DNA from 4 places in the Bradyrhizobium betae genome. Region 2 is predicted to be linked to each of the others. Evidence: predicted binding sites of a transcription regulator. Region 2 holds the regulator's gene; each other region holds the start of a gene.
The links. The regulator LexA, encoded in region 2, represses DNA repair genes until DNA is damaged. The targets are predictions, from matches to a motif close to TGTTCNNNNTGTGTTCNG.
Positions count from the first base shown of each region.

Region 1: the regulator LexA is predicted to act here: its motif matches at 2,351-2,368, upstream of F8237_RS06855 (DUF3072 domain-containing protein).
Region 3: the regulator LexA is predicted to act here: its motif matches at 1,817-1,834, upstream of F8237_RS04920 (ImuA family protein).
Region 4: the regulator LexA is predicted to act here: its motif matches at 2,066-2,083, upstream of F8237_RS07285 (PA0069 family radical SAM protein).

Region 1 covers NZ_CP044543.1:1,420,041-1,423,883, forward strand. The annotation lists gene F8237_RS06835 (HAMP domain-containing protein) at 1-215, shown strand, start outside; gene F8237_RS06840 (sensor histidine kinase) at 230-1,720, shown strand; gene F8237_RS06845 (hypothetical protein) at 1,717-1,938, opposite strand; gene F8237_RS36045 (hypothetical protein) at 2,068-2,289, opposite strand; gene F8237_RS06855 (DUF3072 domain-containing protein) at 2,405-2,599, shown strand; gene F8237_RS06860 (DUF6496 domain-containing protein) at 2,663-2,947, shown strand; gene F8237_RS06865 (hypothetical protein) at 2,955-3,317, opposite strand; gene F8237_RS06870 (Do family serine endopeptidase) at 3,587-3,843, opposite strand, start outside.
Region 2 covers NZ_CP044543.1:6,548,773-6,552,615, forward strand. The annotation lists gene F8237_RS31550 (GAF domain-containing protein) at 1-624, opposite strand, end outside; gene F8237_RS36155 (hypothetical protein) at 879-1,307, opposite strand; gene F8237_RS31560 (hypothetical protein) at 1,497-1,697, opposite strand; gene lexA (transcriptional repressor LexA) at 1,890-2,591, opposite strand; gene F8237_RS31570 (molybdopterin molybdotransferase MoeA) at 2,768-3,843, opposite strand, start outside.
Region 3 covers NZ_CP044543.1:987,603-991,445, reverse strand. The annotation lists gene F8237_RS04930 (UdgX family uracil-DNA binding protein) at 1-501, opposite strand, end outside; gene F8237_RS04925 (putative DNA modification/repair radical SAM protein) at 501-1,736, opposite strand; gene F8237_RS04920 (ImuA family protein) at 1,899-2,681, shown strand; gene F8237_RS04915 (Y-family DNA polymerase) at 2,584-3,843, shown strand, end outside.
Region 4 covers NZ_CP044543.1:1,507,425-1,511,267, forward strand. The annotation lists gene F8237_RS07275 (ribonuclease HII) at 1-313, opposite strand, end outside; gene F8237_RS07280 (VOC family protein) at 390-845, opposite strand; gene F8237_RS07285 (PA0069 family radical SAM protein) at 869-2,044, opposite strand; gene F8237_RS07290 (phosphoketolase family protein) at 2,256-3,843, shown strand, end outside.

The DNA.
Region 1 (3,843 bases), 2.0 Mb from region 2:
TGGACATCATGATGCCGCAGATGGATGGCTACCAGACCATCGGCGTCATTCGCGAAAACCCGGCCTTCGCCCGCCTGCCGATCATCGCACTGACCGCCAAGGCGATGAAGGGCGACCGCGAGAAATGCCTGGAGGCCGGCGCGTCCGACTACCTCGCCAAACCCGTCAACACCGACCAATTGCTGCTTGCGATCCGCATGTGGCTGCACCGTTGAGTTTGGACCTGCGAATGGACCACGAAAAGGTCAACATCCTCCTCGTCGACGACCAGCCGGCCAAGCTGCTCGCCTATGAGGTGATCCTGAAGGAGCTCGGCGAGAACCTCGTGACCGCCTCGTCGGGCCGCGAGGCGCTGGAGGTGCTGCTCAAGACCGAGATCGCGGTGATTCTGGTCGACGTCTGCATGCCCGAGCTCGACGGCTTCGAGCTCGCCGCGATGATTCGCGAGCATCCGCGCTTCCAGAAGACCGCGATGATCTTCATCTCGGCGATCCAGGTCAGCGACATCGACCGGTTGCGCGGCTACGAAATGGGCGCGGTCGACTACGTTCCGGTCCCGGTCGTGCCGGAGGTGCTGCGCGCCAAGGTCAAGGTGTTCGCCGAGCTTTATCGCAAGACCCGCGAGCTTGAACGGTTGAACCAGGATCTCGAGGACCGCGTGCGCGCCCGCACGGCGGAGCTGGAGAACTCCACCGCAAGGCTGCGCGAAAGCGAAGAGCGGCGCAGCATGGCGATTGCCGCCGGCAAGATGGGGTCCTGGGACTGGGACTGGGTCAACGGCGACTGGATGTGGGACGACGGCCAGTATCGCATTTTTGGCGTGACGCCCGAGAGCTTCAACGTCACCTCGGCGAACATCCAGGCGTTGCTGCACCCTGATGATGCCGACCAGTTCAGTCAGGCTATTGCCGCGTTCAATACGGGGACGCACGCCTATGAAGGAGAGTTTCGCGTCAGCCGTCCCGACGGCGAGGTGCGCTGGTGCGTCGGCACCGCGGCTGCCACGCTGGACCCGAGCGGCCGCGTCGTGCGGGTGAGCGGCGTAACCGTGGACATCACCGAACGAAAGCGCGCGGAAGAGAGACAGAATCTGCTGGCCCGCGAGGTCGACCATCGCGCCAAGAATGCGCTGGCGCTGGCGCAATCGATCGTGCGCCTCACCCGTGCCGACGAGGTCAAGGCTTATGTCAACGCCGTCGAGGGACGCATCAATGCGCTGGCGCGCGTCCACACGATCCTGTCACTGTCGAGCTGGCAAGGCGCCGAGCTCTCCAAGCTGATCGATGAGGAACTTGCACCCTATTCGCTCGGCGGCCAGATCAAGCTGGCGGGTCCCGAGGTTCAGTTGCTGCCGGCGACCGCGCAGACGCTGGCGCTGGCGCTGCATGAGCTCTTCACCAACTCGGCGAAGTATGGCGCGCTGTCGACGCGGTCGGGACGGCTCGCGATCGGCTGGCAGGTCGAGGACGACCATCTCACGCTGACTTGGGACGAGACCGGCGGTCCGCTGGTGGGCACACCGAAGTCCCGCGGCTTCGGTACGCGGAGCCTTCTTGCCAGTGTCGAGTCCCAGCTCGGCGGACAGGCGGAATTCAACTGGCGGCCCGAAGGCCTGTTGTGCCGTCTCGAGGTGCCGCTGACGCGGAAGGGCGTTTCGCCGACCACCCCGGGAAAGTTCGACGCGGCTCCCTCCGAAGCTCTTCAGCGGGCTTCAGGTTAGCGCGACGCGACGACCCTCATACGCGTCATCGGCCGAGACTCGTCGGCGAGACGTCCTTCCAGCCATGCTTCCGTTTGCGAGAGATCGCGCAGCGCCCGCGCGTAGCGTCGGGCTGCGCTCCGCTCGGCGCCGCGCGGCAGCTTGCGTGCCTTGCGCAGCATGTCCGCGGCCGCGTTGCGATAGGCCAGCGAGCGATAGAGAAAGACGACCTTACCCATATCGGAGTTCCCGTGTTGATGCGGTTCATCCTCGCAAGACCGGCATGAACGTCGGATGAAGCGGCGAATGACAAATCTTTCATGAGAATGGAACCCGCGATCAACACGCAACGCGCGCTCCCAAAGCCTTCAGCGGCGCGCGATCGCACGCAGGGGATTGCTGGCTGTCTTGACGGGACGAAGGCGCACCCGGTCGCGGACGTCAGGCAGGACATCGCCGCCGCCGGCAGCCTTCCATTCGCCGATCAGCAGGTTGATTTTCCGGCGCAGATCCATCTGCGCCAGGGCCTTTTCCGTGCAGTCGCGATCGCGCTCGACGAGCTCGCGCACAGACGCCTCGACATCGGCCATCGCCAGCCTCAAGGCACTGATTTTACGCCGCATTTCATTAATTCTGTTGTCCATGGCTTGTTAGAACAAAATAAGAACATATAGTCAAGCCACGATTCCAGAACGGAGAGGTCAGATGCAGGTTCAGGGTAAATATGACGCCAGGGCTTTCCTCGCGGGGCAGATGACGCGGGCACAGGGCCTGAGGTTGAAGCGGCTGAGCGAGGAGGCCTATCAGCCCGCGCAATACAATCGGGATCTGTCCTCCGCCGAGGCCGCACACCGCATCCAGGTGCTCGAGGCGGAGATCGAGCTGGCGAACTCGTTCTGAGGCGCGCGCCTGGAACGTTGCGTCAGCGCTACGGTTCTTTCCCTTGGCCAAGGGAGAGAGTCGATGGCACGCAAGGCAACGAAGCGCCGTTATTCCCGCAGCGCCGGCGATGATGTCGAGCGGGAGATGCGTCGTTACAAGAAGGGCGTCGCGAAAAGCGGCCCTGGCGGCCGTGGTGGACGCGTGAAGAGCCGCAAGCAGGCGATCGCAATCGGCCTGTCGGAAGCGCGCGCGAAGGGCAAGAAAGTCCCGAAGAAGGCGTCGAAGCGAAAGACGACCAAGAAAACAGCTGGGAAGACAACCAAGAAGACGACGAAGAGCTCGAAGCGCAAATCCAGCAAACGGTGACGCAGCGTCAGATCATGCTGCCCGGCATGAAACAGCGGATGGATATCCCGAACGCGGTTTTGACCGGCCACACCATGGTGCGGCCGGCACGGTTCGGCTCGGTGATGACAGCCTCGTCAGGCACGTCGACCCACTGCCCGTCGAGCCGCACGCGGTAGTGTCCGTCATGCGATTCCCAATCGGGATCGGATACCGCAAATCCGTCTGCATCCGAGCAGCACGGGCCGAGATGGCTGCGAAGGCTGTCGAACCAGGGTTTGAGAGCTGAATTGGCGTAGCGGCCATCGTCGCGCCCGAGCGCACTTCCGGTCGTCATCACGATCGGCGCTGCCAGCAGCGCACACCTCAGCGAGAGCTTCAATCGATCCATGTCGGCACCGATCAAATGCAAACGTCAGGCTCCACAGGACGGCCCGACGTTCGGAGTTCCACTCCTGCAATTCGCCTTGGCGTCGTCATTGGCGCCAAAGCCCAACACGCATCCGAACTGTGACGATCGAACGAGGCTTTTTCGGACGAACCGGTCATGATTGCTGCCGTTAACGCGAATGTTATCGGCAGCCTGTGGGTATCTCGGATGCGCACGCGAAAAGGCGGCCCGAGGGCCGCCTTCTTGGATTTACGCTGGACGAGCTCGGCTTACGCGAGCGGCACCGCGACGAACCGGGTCGCCTCCGCACTCTTCACCTGCAACAGCACGCTGTTCTTGCCGGACGATTTGGCCTGCGCCAGCTCGGCGCGGACCTCGCCGACATTGGCGACGGGCTTGCCGCCGACATTGAGGATGACGTCGCCGGTCTGGATGCCGCGTTGCGCGGCCGGCCCCTGCGGGTCGACCTCGGTGACGACGACGCCCTTCTGGCCCGCGCCCTGGACGTCGCCGGCCGGAGCCAGGC
Region 2 (3,843 bases):
GAGGAAGGTCAGGACCCAGGTGTGGCCGGTGCCGGTCCGGTAGGGCACGCCGACGCCGAGATTGATCCCGACCTTGGCGGCGTCATCCCAGCGCAGGAAGCTCCTGGCGTCGTGCAGATCCTTGATGATCAGCGGCAGGCCGGCTTTCCAGGTGCGGCCGGGCAGGCCGAAGCCGCGCGGAAACTTGGTGTGGCGCGAGTTGAATTCGAACATCTCCGCCGCGCCGTAATAGCCGTCGACCAGCCCCATCTCGTGGGACACCTCGGCATCGTTGTGCCAAAGCTCGATCGCGCCGACATGCGCCTCGTCGTCGCCGCAGAACAGCACCATCACCGCTTGCAGGAATTCGCCGGCGTATACCGGCACCGCCACGCCGCAGGTCAGGCCGGCCGCCAGCGCCTGATCGGTCCGCTTGAAATAGGAGTTGGCGAATTTGGTGAGGATCACGGGATGGCCGCAGGCCCAGGCCTTGCCGGGAAGGCCCTCGTCATATCCGAAGCGCAAATCTTCGCTGGCGGCCTTGAACGCTGACAGCCCCTCGCTGTAGAGGCCGCCGCCGAATTCCAGCCGCGTCCGCGTCCGGTCGGGCACCCAGAGTTCAACGACGCGAATGAAGGTCTTCATCGAACGTGTCCGCCGCCAAGAGCCAAGACACCAGCCAAGACGCCAACCGGGACAGCATCGGCCATTTGCTTGCGGAACGGACGTTCAAAATTCAGGCAGGACCGCGCAAACTTCGTGCGGCGGGGAGGGATGGTGGGCTGGCTTCGCCGCCTCGGGTTTTGGAGACACAAACCATTCTGTGTCGCCGGCCTCGGCCGGCGATGGGAATTTCCATCCTGTGTCCCGACCCGAAGGGAAGGCCGGGGATCGCTGCGTCAGCCGATCGGCAAGCGGGTGATGCTCTGTCGGCCGTCGGCGCTGGACTGCGGCCTGCCCTCGCCAAGGGGCTGTGTCACCGGCAGTTGCAGCACGGTCGCGTGCTGGCCTTCGACGAGCTGTGTCACCAGCACGTATTTGCCGTCGGGGAATTCGATCGCGTCATGATGACGGTCGGGAATGTGCGGATCGATCTTGCCGAACTTGCCGACGCGGGAGTTGACGCTACGCGTCCAGATCCAGCGATTGTCGTAGCGGACGTTGTCGGCGAAGGCGAGCTCCGTTCCCGGCAACAGGCAGACCGCAACGGCCGGATCTGCTGCGGAGGCAAAGCCGCGCGTCGAGGTGCCGCGGAAGGTTGTCGAGACGATCGTCTCGCCGACTTCCGCGGGACGCGATGCGACGGCATGCAGGCTGTAGTCACACATCGGGGGGCTCCTCATGCGAGATAGCGGCCCGCGCCTCTTCTGAGGCACAGGCCTCTATCAGAGTGGAAGCACCAAGCGTCTGCCCGGTTGTAGGCAAATCTGCGGCTCGCCGCCGCAGTCTGCGATCACATTATCTTTTTCCGGATGCACCGGACCAATGCCTGCTTCCGTGCATAAGGGCCGCGCGTGTCAGCGGCCAGCAGGTGCCGACCAGCCGGAATATTGCCAGCCCGGTTGCGAGGGCTGCTCGACCGCGTTGTGGGCATTGCGGATTGGCTGGCTGGCCACCGTCTCCTTGCGGATCGGGTGCTGTGCCTGTGCGGCAAAGGCCTGCGACGCTGATGCTGCGATCAGCGCCGCCGCGATCGTGCTTGAGATGATCTTGCGCATGGCTTCTCCTCGAACCTGAGGCCGCAAAGCAACGTTGCTTCGTGCGGCGTGTCGAGGATGTAGCGCTGGAAGAGGGGCCGGATAATCTGCGCGAAACCAGAAAGACTATCCAGCGGGAGCGGACAATCGTCCGCTCCAATCGTTCAACGCGCGGCCGTCGATCGGCAGTCGCGCGACAGGCTCAGGACTCGCTCAGTACTTGCGATAGAGCCCGATCAGCTTGCCCTGGATCTTCACCCGGTTGGGCGGCAGGATGCGCACTTCATAGGCCGCATTGGCGGGCTCGAGAGCGATCGAGGCGCCGCGGCGGCGGAAGCGCTTGAGCGTCGCTTCCTCGTCGTCGATCAATGCCACGACGATATCGCCGGTGTCGGCGCTCTCGTTGCGCTGGATCAGCGCCATGTCGCCGTCGAGGATGCCAGCCTCGACCATGGAATCGCCGCGCACTTCCAGCGCGTAATGTTCGCCCGAGCCGAGCATGTCAGGCGGTACGCTGATGGTGTGGCTGCGCGTCTGCAAAGCCTCGATCGGCGTGCCGGCTGCAATCCGGCCCATCACGGGCACGGCGACGGGGCGCTCGCCCTCATCCGCGGATGCGCTTGAGGTGGTGCGCACCTTGCCGAGATTGCCCTCGATGACGCTCGGCGTGAAGCCGCGGCGGCTGCCGGCGGCGGCCTGAAGCTCGGGCAGCTTGATCACCTCGATGGCGCGGGCGCGGTTCGGCAGCCGGCGGATGAAGCCGCGCTCCTCGAGCGCGGTGATCAGGCGATGGATGCCTGATTTCGAGCGCAGATCGAGCGCGTCCTTCATCTCGTCGAAGGAGGGCGGCACGCCGCTTTCCTTCAGCCGTTCGCTGATGAATCGCAGAAGCTCGTATTGTTTGCGCGTTAACATCTCGACCAAAATCCCCCGGTTGATGTCGTCCGATTCCGAGACGCTGAATTCAGCAGTAAGTCGCTACATGCTCGAAACAAATCATGAACGGACACTATATGTTCGATACATGTTCCGCAACTGCTTAATTTACCGTGAACGCTGCAAAGTTCGCGGAACGCATGCGAACGAGGCGGTCAGACGGGCAGTCGCAGCACCTCGCAAGGCGTGCCGGATTCGGCCTTCGCCGCGAACGGCGCTCGCACGAGAAGTGCCTGTGCCGCAGCGAGATTCGAAAGCAGCGAGGAATCCTGGTGATTGACGGGAATGGCAGCGAGCGTGCCGTCGTCACGCAACTCGAGGCGTGCGCGCAGATAATCCTCGCGCTGGTCATTGGCGCCGATGTCGCGGCCGAGCACCGCGCGCTCGCGGCGATGATGAATCACCGAACGGCCCGACAGCGCACGAATCAGCGGCACCATGAACAGGAAGCCGCAAACGTAGGATGACACGGGATTGCCGGGCAGGCCGATCACGCGCATCGACCCGAGCCGCCCGTTCATCATCGGCTTGCCCGGCCGCATCGCGATCTTCCAGAACGCCATCGAGACGCCTTCGTCCCGCAGCGCCTGCTGGACCAGATCATGGTCGCCGACCGAGGCACCGCCGGTCGTGATCAGGATATCGGCGCCACTCTCGCGGGCACGCCGGATGCCGGCTGTGGTTGCTGCAAGCGTGTCGGCGGCAATACCGAGGTCGATGGTGTCGGCGCCCTCGCTGCGGGCGAGCGCGTGCAGGGCGTAGCCGTTGGAATAGACGATCTGGCCGGGACCCGGCGTGCTGCCCGGCATCACCAGCTCGTCGCCGGTGGCGAGGATGGCGACCTTCGGACGGCGGCGGACGGGCAAATGCGGGTGATTCATGCCGGCGGCGAGCGCGAGGTCGCGCTCGGTGAGGCGGGCTCCCTGGTGCAACAGCACGTCGCCTTCCGAGAAGTCGACGCCAGCGGGCCGGATGTGACGCCCGATCATGGCTGCTTCCTTGATCGTGACGCGCTTGCCCTCGGCAACCGTATCCTCCTGGATCACGACGGCGTCGGCGCCATCAGGAACGACGCCCCCGGTGAATATCCGCACCGCTTCGCCGGCGCTGACCGTTCCTGCAAACGGGCGGCCCGCCGCGACCTCGCCGATCACGGTCAGTTGGGAATCGATCCCGGCCGCATCGGCCGCGCGCACCGCATAGCCGTCCATCGCCGACATCGCCTGCGGCG
Region 3 (3,843 bases), 1.6 Mb from region 2:
GGGCATGTCGGCAAAGCGCCTGGCGAAAAATGGCGCGGCGAGCTCGACGATGTGGTGCTCCGGCTCGAACCAGGCGACATAATGCGCCTGCCGTTCCCGGCCGATCTCGCGGAAGCGGACGAAGGCATGCATCTTGTGCTCGTCGCGATGGACCGCTCTTGCCATCGCAATGACCTGCGCGACATCAGGGTCGGTCGCGACCTCGATGAGATCGTGATTGTCCTTCAATCGCCAGAGCAGGCGATAGAGGATGGCGAAACGCTGGGGATCGCGGTGCAGAATTGCTGACTGTGCGAGGTCGACGAATTTGCCTGATACGTTGAAGGTGCCGTCGTTCACCTCGAGGATCGGAGACGGTGCGGGCGGTGCGAACAGCTCCGCCTCGCCGCCCTGCACGGTCCAGGTGATGTCGGTGGGTTGTATGTGATGCAGCACGAGGCTGCGTGCGGCCTTGCGCCAGCCGTCAAAATCGGTTTCGGTATCGAGGGTGATGTACTGCATCAGAAGCCAAATCCCAGTTGCGTTGCCTTCGGCTTGAACCGCTCGATGAGCCCGGCTGCATCTAGCCGATGTGGGGCGGGCCGGTGATCGCTGAGGACGATGAACGGCAGCGCCTTTTTCTGGGGAACATGCAGCCGCGCCAGATCGGCAACGCGGATCGTGGTGGTGCGCCGCGTTGCAATGATGCGTTCGACCGTCTTGGTGCCGAAGCCGGGCACGCGCAGCAGCTCCTCGCGGCTGGCGCGGTTGATGTCGAGCGGGAAGCGGTCGCGGTTGCGCAGCGCCCAGGCGAGCTTGGGGTCGATGTCGAGCGGCAGCATGGCGCTGTCGTCGACGATCTCCGCAACGTCGAAGCCGTAGAACCGCATCAGCCAGTCGGCCTGGTAGAGCCGGTGCTCGCGCAGCAATGGCGGCGCGCGCAAGGGCAACGCGCGGCTGGCATCGGGGATCGGGCTGAAGGCGGAGTAATAGACGCGTCTCAGCCGGTATGAGCCGTAGAGATTGGCGCTGGTGTGGAGAATGGTGTGGTCGGAGGCGCTATCTGCGCCGACGATCATCTGTGTGCTTTGGCCGGCGGGCGCGAAACGTTGCGGCCTGGCCTTGGTCCTTGCGCTGCGGTTGTCCTCGGCCTCGTCCAGCTTCAGCCGCAGCCGGCCCATGGTGCGGCGGATCGCGCGCACGTCCTTCTCCGGCGCGAATTGCTGCAGGCTCGTCTCCTCGGGCATCTCGATGTTGATGGAGAGGCGGTCGGCATATCTGCCGGCTTCGGCGATCAGCGCGTCGTCGGCTTCCGGAATGGTCTTGAGGTGGATGTAGCCGCGGAAGTGATGCTCCTCGCGCAGTTTGCGCGCGACGCCGACCACCTGCTCCATGGTGTAATCGGGGCTGCGGATGATGCCGGAGGAGAGGAACAGCCCCTCGATGTAGTTGCGCCGGTAGAAGTCGAGCGTGAGCTTGACCACCTCGTCGATGGTGAAGCGGGCGCGCGGCACGTTGCTGGAGGCGCGGTTGACGCAATAGAGGCAATCGTAATTGCAGGCGTTGGTCAGCAGCACCTTGAGCAGGGAGATGCAGCGTCCATCCGGCGCGTAGGAGTGGCAGATGCCCATGCCCGGCGCGGTCGAGCCCATGCCCTTGCCGTCGCTGGAATCCCGCTTCTCGGAGCCGCTGGAGGCGCAGGACGCGTCGTATTTGGCGGCGTCCGCCAGGATCTCCAGCTTGCGTTGTACGTCCATCGTGGGATCCCTTTGATTCTGCTCATGAATCAGACCGAATGCCAATTCGATTGACTCCCGGACCGCCGTTAGCTTTATATTAGAACATATCATGAACAAATGAGCCAGCCGCAGGTTCTTATTTTTGAGAGCCTCGGCAATCACCCTGAAGGAGCGGCGTGCATGAGCGGCGCACGAACAAGCGCGCTTGCGACCTTGCGCGGCCAGATCGAGCGCATCGAGGCGGCGGAGGTCGCCCATCAGCGCGATCACGTCGCGCTTGGCCATCGCGAGGTCGACAGCGCGCTGAAGGGCGGGCTCGCGCGCGCGGTGATCCACGAGGTGTTTTGCGAGGGGCGGCAGGGGACGGCCGCGACGGGGTTCGTCATGGGCCTCGCAGGCCGCGTCTCGGCGCAGCGGCCGCTGCTGTGGGTGCGGCAGGATTTTTCGGAACTGGAAACCGGTGCGCTGTCGATGAGCGGGCTTGCCGAACTCGGCCTCGATCCGCGCCGCGTGGTGATGGTGCGCGCCGCCGATGTCGAGAGCGCGCTGCGCAGCTCGGCCGATGCGCTCGCCTGCGATGCGCTCGGCGCCGTCGTACTCGAGCTCTGGGGTGAGACGCGGCAGTTTGATCTGGTGGCGAGCCGCAAGCTGACGCTGGCCGCGCAATCGTCAGGTGTCACCGGCCTGATGCTGCGGATGGCGGCGCAGCCGCTGCCCTCGACCGCCGAGACGCGGTGGATGCTGCGCGCGGCGCATTCGCCGCCGGGCGCGATGTGGAGTGCATGGGGCGCGCCGCGCTTCGATGCCGAGCTGTTGCGCAATCGTCATGGCCCGTGCGGCCGGTGGATCATGGAATGGAAATGTGATGAGTGCCAGTTCAGTGAACCGTCGGCGCATCCTCAGCCTGTGGCTGCCGCGTCTGCCCATCGACCGGATCCAGCGGTTCAACGGCGCGCTGGTTAAGGACCAAGAGCCATGCATCGTCGTCATCAAGGACAACAATGCGCTGGTGCTCCATGCGCTGGACGACGCTGCGTCGCGTTTGGGGCTGTATATCGGCCAGCCGTTCGCCAATGCGCGGGCGATGTGCCCGGACTTGAAAGTGTTCGACGCCGATGCGGTAGCTGACGCAAAGACGCTCAGCGACATCGCCGACTGGTGCGACCGCTTCACCCCACTGGTGGCGCTCGATCCGCCGCACGGCTTGTTTTTGGACATCACCGGCTGCGCGCATCTGTTCGGCGGCGAGGCTGCATTGTTGCAGACTCTGGTCCGTGCGCTTGCCCGGCAAGGCTTTGCGGTCAGCGCGGCCGTTGCCGGGACCTCGGTCTGTGCGCGCACGCTGACGCGGCAGACGTCCGGGACCATCGTTGCCGATGGCGGGGAAGCGGCGGCGATCGACCGGTTTCCAGTGTCCGCGCTCGGCGCCGGCGAGGCCATCACCACAGGCCTGCGCCGCGCCGGGCTGAAGACCATCGGCGATGTCGCCGCGCGCGCGCCGGGCGAGATCACGGCGCGGTTCGGCGCGCGGTTCTCGACGCTGCTCGCGCATGCGCTGGGGCAGGGCGATGCGCCGATCAATCCGCGCAAGCCGCTGCCCGATTACATCGTGGAGAAGCGCTTTGCCGAGCCGATCGCGACCGACACCATGATCGCGATGACGCTGTCGCGCCTGGCCGACACATTGATCGCGTCCATGGAGAAGCAGGGCAAAGGTGCGCGGCGATTGGAGGCCGCCTTCTTCCGCACCGACGGCGCGGTGCGCGCGATCATGGTCGAGACCGGGCGGCCGGTGACGCGAAGCGCGGTCATCGACCGCTTGTTCCGTGAACGCCTCGACGCGCTCGCCGATCCCCTCGATCCCGGCTTCGGCTTCGACATGGTGCGGCTGTCGGCGAGCCGTACCGAGATCGTGGTGCAGGAGCAGCGCGATCTCGACGCCCATGTTCACGACAATGACGAGCTCGCCGCGCTGATCGACCGCATCGCCGCGCGCATCGGCGGAAAACGTGTCGTCGTGCACCTGCCGCAAGATACGCATATCCCCGAATGTGCGGTGCTGGCCGCGCCGGCGCAGCACCATCTCGCCGTCGCCATGCAGGCCGAATGGCCGGCGCGCGCCGAG
Region 4 (3,843 bases), 2.1 Mb from region 2:
AGGCGACGGCGACCGAGACCTGCGCGGTCGCGCAAATCTTCTCGAACAGCTTTTCGCGCTCCTCGGCCGTCAGCCGCTTGGAATCGTCGATACCGCGGGGGATGCGGTCGGGGTCGAGGATGACGGCCGCCGCCACCACGGGACCTGCCAGCGGCCCGCGGCCGGCCTCGTCGCAACCCGCGATCGGCCACACCCCGCGCTTGATCAGCGCACGCTCGCGGCGAAAGCTCGCCTTCGCGGGCGCGGCCCTCTTGCCGGCGTCCTTCTTTGGCGCGTCTTTGGCTGGCTTCCCGACTGACTTGTCCCGAATCATGGCCGGGATCGTGCGCAAGAGGCCTTGCTTGCGCAACCGGGAACCCCGGACAATTCCCGTTATTCAGGAGAGTGGTCTACTCCGCCAGATGCACCCGGCGGTCCTCTCCCACCTCGATGCCCGGCGCGACCACAACTTCCCAGGGATGGCTGTCGGGATCGGCAAAATAACCGGAATAGCCGCCATAATCGGTCTCGTGCGCGGGCTTCAACAGCGCAGCGCCCTTGCCAACGGCGAAGGCGAGCACGGTGTCGACCTCCTCGCGCGTGGCGCAGTTCCAGGCCAGCGTCATGCCGCGGAAGGTCGTTGGCCTCGGCTTGTCGAGCGAGACGGCGTCCGCCGCGAGCTGATCCCAGGGAAACAGTGCGAGCACCGGACCGCCGGTGTCGAAAAAGGCAACGGCCTCTCCGGTCGCCTTGAGGCGGCGCGAAAAACCGAGCGCGTCGTAAAAGGCGATGCTGGCGCGCATGTCACTCACGCCCAGCGTGATGACTGTGAGCCGCGGAATCGGGCCCGGGACGTCTTGACTCATGTTACGCCTCATTTGCATTCGTACTAGAACAGGCTGAGCTGAGCGCCGTCCGGCTTCGGCCTCGCAAAGTGATCCGTCGTCAGTTTCGCGCGGCGCTTGTTGAGCCCGAGCCTGTCGCAGGCGATCTCGAAGCGGCGGCCGATGGTCCAGGCCATCGGGCCAGTGCCCTTCATCCGCTCGCCCCATTTTGCGTCGTAGTCGCGGCCGCCGCGCATGTCGCGGATCAGCGTGAAGACGTGGCGGTAGCGATCCGGATAGTTCGCCATCAGCCATTCGCGGAAGAGATCGCGCACCTCCAGCGGCAGCCGCAGCAGGATGTAAGAGGCTTCCTTGACGCCAGCATGCGCCGCCGCATCCAGAATGCGCTCCATCTCGGAATCGTTCAGCGCGGGGATCACGGGGGCGACCATCACGGTTGTCGGAATGCCTGCGTCCGAGAGCTGCTTCAGCGCCTCCAGCCGCTTCGACGGCGTCGACGCCCGCGGTTCCATGGTGCGGGCCAGTTTCGGATCGAGCGAGGTGACGGAGATACCAACCTTGGCAAGGTTGCGCTTGGCCATCCGCGACAAAATGTCGATGTCGCGCGTCACCAGCGCCGATTTGGTGACGATGCCGACGGGATGGCCGGCGCGCTCAAGCACCTCCAGAATGCCGCGCATGATCTTTCCCTCGCGCTCGATCGGCTGATAGGGATCGGTGTTGGTGCCGATCGCGATCATCCGCGGCTCGTAGCCGGGTGCGGCGAGCTCCCTTTCGAGCAGCGCTGGCGCCTCCGGCTTGACGAACAGTTTCGACTCGAAGTCGAGCCCCGGCGACAGGCCGAGATAGGCATGGGTTGGACGCGCGAAGCAGTAGACGCAGCCGTGCTCACAGCCGCGATAGGGATTGATCGAGCGGTCGAAGCCGATGTCGGGCGACTCGTTGCGGGTGATCACCTTGCGCGAGGTGTCGACGGCCACCGTGGTCTTGAACGGCGGCAGCTCTTCCAGGCTCTGCCAGCCATCGTCGAAGGCGACCCGCGCCTCGGCCTCGTAGCGGCCGCTGGCGTTGGATTGCGCGCCCCGCCCGCGCCTGCGCTGGCTGTCGATGGCGACAGCCAGCTCGGGGAAAGCGACAGGAAAATCGGAAGGCGCACCCGCCGGCTCGGAGGGCGCCGTGACCGGCGGGTGCTTGAGGGCACGAGAGGATGCTCGACTCATAAAGCCAAGATAGCACGCAGCTGGAACAAATCAAGAACAAGAACGAAAAGCTCGAAAACAACCCCATGCACAGTAGCCGCCCAAATTTCGGGCGCGGTCTTTTGACATCACGCAACACGCCCGTCACAGCGATCCCGTTTGATGGCAAACAGGGATCAATCGTGCCGGAACAAAGTTGGTGACGGTCGCTGGGGTGAAAGTCGGCAGGAATATGAAAAATCAACAACAATCGGCCTTAGCGCGCAGCGACCTCGATCTGCTCGATCGCTACTGGCGCGCCGCGAACTACCTTTCCGTCGGACAGATCTATCTGCTGGACAACCCGCTGCTGCGCGAGCCCTTGCGGCCTGAGCACATCAAGCCGCGTTTGCTCGGCCATTGGGGCACGACGCCCGGCCTGAATTTCATCTACGCCCATCTCAACCGCGTCATCCGTGCGATGGATCTCAGCGTGCTCTATGTCTGCGGTCCCGGCCATGGCGGCCCCGGCATGGTCGCCAACACCTATCTCGAAGGCAGCTACAGCGAGATCTACCCGAACATCGCGCGCGATACGGACGGGCTCCGCAAGCTGTTCAGGCAGTTCTCCTTCCCCGGCGGCATTCCGAGCCATGCGGCGCCGGAGACGCCGGGCTCGATCCACGAGGGCGGCGAGCTCGGCTATGCGCTGGTGCACGCCTATGGTGCTGCGCTCGACAATCCCGACCTGATCGTCGCCTGCGTCGTCGGCGACGGCGAGGCCGAGACCGGCCCGCTCGCGGCGTCCTGGCACTCCAACAAGTTCCTCAATCCCGTGCACGACGGCGCGGTGCTGCCGATCCTGCACCTCAACGGCTACAAGATCGCCAATCCCACCGTGCTCGGGCGGATGCGCGACGAGGAGATCCGCGATCTCTTCCGCGGGTTCGGCCACGAGCCGCTGTTCGTCGAAGGCTCCGATCCCCAGCTGATGCACCAGGCCATGGCGGATGCGTTCGACGTCGCATTCGCCAGCATCCGTTCGATCCAGCAGCACGCCCGCGACGGCCGAAAGACGATTGAGCGGCCGCGCTGGCCGATGATCGTGCTGCGCAGCCCGAAGGGCTGGACCGGCCCGAAAGAGGTCGACGGCAAAAAGGTCGAGGGTTTCTGGCGCGCGCATCAGGTGCCGGTGGCGGGCTGCCGCGAAAACCCTGCGCATCTGACGATTCTCGAAGACTGGATGCGCAGCTACGAGCCGGAAAAACTGTTCGACGCGAGCGGCGCGCTGATCCCCGAGCTTCAGGCGCTGGCGCCCGAGGGCCATCGCCGCATGGGCGCCAATCCGCATGCCAATGGCGGGCTGTTGAAGAAAGAACTGAAGCTGCCGGATTTCCGCAGCTTCGCGGTCGAGGTGCCGCAGCCCGGCAGTGTCACGGGAGAAGCGACGCGCGAGCTCGGAAAATTCCTGCGCGATGTCATTCGCCTCAACGCCGCCGAGCGCAATTTCCGCATCATGGGTCCGGACGAGACGGCGTCAAACCGGTTAGATGCAGTGTTCGACGAAACCGAGCGGGTCTGGATGGAGCCGATCGAACCTTACGACGTGCATCTCGCGCAGGATGGCCGCGTGATGGAGGTCTTGAGCGAGCATCTCTGCCAGGGCTGGCTCGAAGGCTACCTCCTCACCGGTCGCCACGGCTTCTTCTCCTGCTACGAGGCCTTCATCCACATCGTGGATTCCATGTTCAACCAGCACGCCAAATGGTTGAAGGTGACGCGGCATCTGCCGTGGCGGCGGCCGATCGCCTCGCTCAACTATCTTCTGACCTCGCATGTCT